2 regions of the Nitratireductor mangrovi genome follow, and region 2 is predicted to be linked to the other one. Evidence: predicted binding sites of a transcription regulator. Region 2 holds the regulator's gene; the other holds the start of a gene.
What was found. The regulator LexA, encoded in region 2, represses DNA repair genes until DNA is damaged. The targets are predictions, from matches to a motif close to TGTTCNNNNTGTGTTCNG.

Region 1 (2,453 bases), 1.2 Mb from region 2:
ACAGCTGTCGACGTGATCATCACCACCGGTGGCACCGGCTTCACCGGACGCGACGTCACGCCCGAAGCAATCGAGCCGCTGTTCGAAAAGCGCATGGACGGCTTTTCAGAGGTCTTTCACCGCATTTCCTACGACAAGATCGGCACGTCGACGATCCAGTCGCGCGCGACAGGCGGCCTCGTCAACCAGACCTTCGTCTTCGTTCTACCCGGCTCGCCCGGCGCGTGCCGCGACGCCTGGGACGGCATCCTTGCCGCGCAGCTCGACTACCGGCATATGCCGTGCAACTTCGTGGAGATCATGCCGCGCCTCGACGAACATCTGAAGCGCGGCGGCAGCCTCACCTGACGGCGCGGCGCGGCGCCGCGGGCCGGATCTCGGCCTTCAGCCGCTTGCGCGGCGAGCGCCGCGCCAGTGCCTCGACGCCGTCCTCGGGACGGAGCCGGGCAAGCGCGTCGCCCTTCATCACCAGGACACCGTCGGCGAGCGGGTTTGCCCGCCTGAAAAGCCGCATCAGCTTTTCCGCACGTCCGTTCGCGGCGCGGGAAAACCGGACCGGATGGCCGGCGCTGCCGGTATGTTCCATCACGGCGTCCATCCAGCCGTCGAGCAGGCGCGCTCCCGGTTCCAGCACCAGGATCCAGTCACCCCTGGCGCGGGCCAGGCTCGACGCCAGCGCGCCCTCCCGCACGAGGGTGCAGCCGGTGTGATCGATCACCGCGGCGGTGCGGTCGGTCGAGCCGCGATCATGGACGAGGACCTCGCGAACGACCCCCTCGACGGCGGCCGAGACCAGCGAGCCCAGCGTGCTCGCCAAGGCGTCCTCATCGTTGCGGGTTTCGATCACCACCGTCAGCATTTGGCGTTGGATAGCGCAAACCGGCGTCGAGCGCCAGTTGTGCAGCGCACAACCAGAAAGTTCTTGCTTTGTTCTCATTTCGCCGATAGGAATAGATTCATCAGGAACACGATCCGATAGCAAGCGGAGAGCGACGATGGAGCAGTTCGACCGCGCCGACACGGCGGCGTTCGGCGGTGGCGGGGCGGCCTTGGCCAACACCGTCATCGACGAAAGCGGCCTGCGCATCGGCGACGATCGCCGCCGTGGGCGCGCCGCCGGCATCAACCCGTCTGGACGGTTCGAGGCGCTGCGCCGCGACGTCTTCGACGATGGCTGGAACACGATCGACGAGCTGCCGCCTTTCAAGACCGAGGTTCAGGTCGAAAAGCCGCGCACGATCATCACCCGCAACGAATCGCCCGACATCTCCTTCGACCGGTCGATCAATCCCTATCGCGGTTGCGAACATGGCTGCGTCTACTGTTTCGCGCGGCCCACGCACGCCTTCATGGGCCTCTCGGCGGGGCTCGATTTCGAGTCGCGGCTGTTTTCCAAACCCGAGGCGGCGAAGCTATTGGAGCGCGAACTGGCGCGCGAGGGTTACGAGCCGCGCACGATCGCGATCGGCACCAACACCGACCCCTACCAGCCGGTCGAGAGGCAGTGGCGCATCATGCGAGAGATCCTCGAAGTGCTGGAGGCGCATGGTCATCCGGTCGGCATTGTGACGAAGTCGGCGCTGGTCGTGCGTGATGCCGACATCCTGTCGCGAATGGCCGAACGCGGCCTGGTCAAGGTCGCGTTCTCGGTCACGACGCTCGACCGCAAGCTCGCCCGTACCATGGAGCCGCGCGCCGCCACGCCGACAAGGCGGCTGGAGGCGATGAAGGAACTCGCCGGAGCCGGCATTCCGGTCTCCGTCATGGCGGCGCCGCTCATCCCGGGCCTGACCGACCATGAAGTCGAGCGCATTCTGGAATCGGCCTATGCTATGGGCGCGCGCGAAGCCGGCTACATCATCCTGCGCCTGCCGCTGGAGGTGAGCCCGATCTTCAAGGACTGGCTGCTCAGGCATTTTCCGGACCGCTATCGACATGTGATGTCGCTGATCCGCTCGATGCGGGACGGCAAGGACTACGATTCTTCCTGGGGCAAGCGCATGCGCGGCACCGGTCCCTATGCCTGGCAGATCGGGCGGCGGTTCGAGATCGCGGCGCGGCGCATCGGCTTCGACCGGACACGGCGCGAACTGCGCACGGACCTTTTCAACCCGCCGCCGCGCGCCGGCGAACAGCTCAGCCTCTTGTAGGCGACGACACTCAGCGTAGAGCGCGGCCTGTCCAAGGCTTCCCGTCCGGCTAATCCCCCCGCCCTAGCCGACGGCCCCTTCCCCGCCTGCCGCCCCCTTCGGGCCGGGAAGGACTTGCGGAGAACCGGAGGCGGTGCGACCATCGCCGCACATGAGTCGCTCGCCTTCCGGTTCTCCGACCCTTTTCGAACTTCCTGACGCGCCGGACTTCGAGGCCGAGGAGCGTGCGATCAGGCGCGGGCAGGCGCCGGTCTGCGGGCTGGACGAGGCCGGCCGCGGGCCGCTGGCAGGCCCGGTGGTGGC
Region 2 (2,453 bases):
TGCCGGTGGCGCCACGACGCTCTTTGCTGTCTGGCATTTTCACCGGGCGGCGCCGCTGGGGCTGATCGCCAACCTTGCCGCGATGCCGGTCGTTTCGCTGATCGTCATGCCGTTCGCAGTGATCGCGGGCGTGCTGATGCCCCTGGGCCTCGAAGGGCCGGCATTGCGGGTGATGGGGCAGGGGATATCGGCCATGGTGGCGATAGCCGACTGGGTCGCCGAACGCACGCCGTTCGACGCAGTTGGAGCGATCTCACCGGCTGCTCTGCTGTGGCTGACGGCCGCCCTGATCGTGGCCACCGTTGCCACGACGCGGCTGCGCTTGATCGCAGTCCCATTGGCCGTCGCCGGACTGGCGGCGATGCTGGCGGGCCGGCATCCTGATCTGCTTGTTTCTGAGGATGGCAAGCTGCTGGCCCTGGCGCGGTCGGATGGCGGGTTGGCGGTCAGCAGGTCGCGACCCAACGGCTTCACGGTCGGCATCTGGCAGAAGGCGCTGGCGTCGGAGCGGCTGGTGAAGCCCGAAACCTCCAAGGATGCCGAAGCATCCTCGCTGTTGGGAGCCGCAGATGGTTCTGGCGACGCTTTCATCTGCGCGGACGACACCTGCATCGCGCGCCATGCCGGCGGGGCCGTCATCGTTCAGTCCGCCACTGCCGAGACCGCTGCGCCGTTCTGCGCGATAGCCGCAATCATCATTATCGAGGATGCGACGGCAAAAGATCCGTGCGGCGACAGCAAGGTGCTGGTGGTGACGGCACGCGACCTGGCGCGGCGCGGCAGCTTGGCCGTCCACTTCGACGCCGGTACGAACCAAGCGAGCGCGGAATTCGCCATTTCGGAGCCGTTTCGCCCATGGCACGACCACCGGCGCTTCTCACGCGAGGCGCGCGGCCTGCCGCCCTACCGAAGGGGCGAGGACTGACGAGCGACGGCAGCCAGCGGGTCAGTAGCGGCGGATGAGACCGACGAGCCGGCCCTGAACCTTGACCCGGTCGGGCCCGAAGATGCGGGTTTCGTAGGCCGGGTTGGCAGCCTCGAGCGCGATCGAGGCGCCCTTGCGGCGGAAGCGCTTCAACGTTGCCTCCTCATCGTCGACCAGGGCGACGACGATGTCGCCGGGATTGGCGGTGCCGATGCTGCGGATGATGACCGTATCGCCGTCGAGAATGCCGGCTTCGATCATCGAATCGCCCTTGACCTCGAGCGCGAAATGCTCGCCGCCGGAAAGCATTTCCGGCGGCACGGCGACCGAATGGGTCTGATGCTGGATGGCGTCGATCGGCACGCCGGCGGCGATGCGCCCCATGACCGGCACCGAGACCGAGGCCGCGTCGTCGTCATTGCCCGACGGCGGCGGGGCCGCGGGTTTCGGCTTGCCACCCTCGATCACGCTTGGCGAGAACTTGCGCGGCGCGCCAAGTCCCGGCGCGATGGAATCGGGAAGCCGTATCACTTCGAGCGCCCTGGCGCGGTTGGGCAACCGGCGAATGAATCCGCGCTCCTCCAGAGCGGTGATCAGCCGGTGAATGCCGGACTTGGAGGCAAGGTCGAGCGCCTCCTTCATCTCGTCGAAGGAGGGCGGAATGCCGGTCTCCTTCAGACGCTCATGAATGAAGAGCAGGAGTTCGTGTTGCTTCCGCGTCAGCATTCGGGCCCCCAAGGGAATCGTTCATAAACAAAACCAGAACAAACACTATCTGTTCCAGTCTTGTTCCGCAACCATTTAAATTTTAGTGAATGCGTTTACGCTTTGTTCAGCGTAACATCAGCAACGCGGAGGGCGCGCCGGCCTGAGCCGCCGGCGCGTGCGGCGGGCGGACGATCAGGGCGTTGGCGTCGGCCAGCACCCTGAGCATAGAGGAATCCTGGATCGGCGAGGGCCGCGCCACGAGCCGGCCGCCTTCCCTCACCGCGATGGCGCGCAGATAGTCCTGCCTGAGATCGTTGGCGGGAAGATCGGCGCCGATAAAACCGGGGACCGGTCCGTCGGGCGCCGGGCGGCCTGCGAGCCGGGCAATCAGCGGTTTGAGGAAGACGTGCGAGCAGACGAGGCTTGCGACCGGGTTGCCGGGCAGGCCGAGCACGTGGCGACCGCCGAGCATGCCCGCCATCAGCGGCTTGCCGGGCCGCATGGCGATCTTCCAGAAATCGATCGCCGCGCCATGCGCCCTTAGCGCCTGCTGGACAAGGTCGTGGTCGCCCACCGAGGCGCCGCCTATGGTGACGATGATGTCGGCGTCGGCATCGACGGCGCGGGCAAGGGCGGCCTCGATCGCCTCGTCGCGGTCGGCGGCAATGCCGAGGTCGAGCACGCGGGCGCCGGCCTCCCGCGCGATCGCGGCCACGCCATACATGTTGGAAGCGACGATCTGGCCGGGGCCGACTTCGCTGCCGGGCGGAACCAGTTCGTTGCCAGTGGCGAGGATCGCCACAAGCGGCCGCGAGACGAC

Region 1: FQ775_RS01230 (PA0069 family radical SAM protein) is a predicted target of LexA. The motif match lies at 918-935, and genes of this name have one in related genera.

Annotation. Positions count from the first base shown of each region.
Region 1 is NZ_CP042301.2:266,932-269,384, reverse strand. Features, by position in the region: gene moaB (molybdenum cofactor biosynthesis protein B) at 1-348, shown strand, start outside; gene FQ775_RS01235 (glycosyltransferase) at 341-859, opposite strand; gene FQ775_RS01230 (PA0069 family radical SAM protein) at 996-2,150, shown strand; gene rnhB (ribonuclease HII) at 2,302-2,453, shown strand, end outside.
Region 2 is NZ_CP042301.2:1,420,938-1,423,390, forward strand. Features, by position in the region: gene FQ775_RS06975 (ComEC/Rec2 family competence protein) at 1-925, shown strand, start outside; gene lexA (transcriptional repressor LexA) at 947-1,651, opposite strand; gene FQ775_RS06985 (molybdopterin molybdotransferase MoeA) at 1,758-2,453, opposite strand, start outside.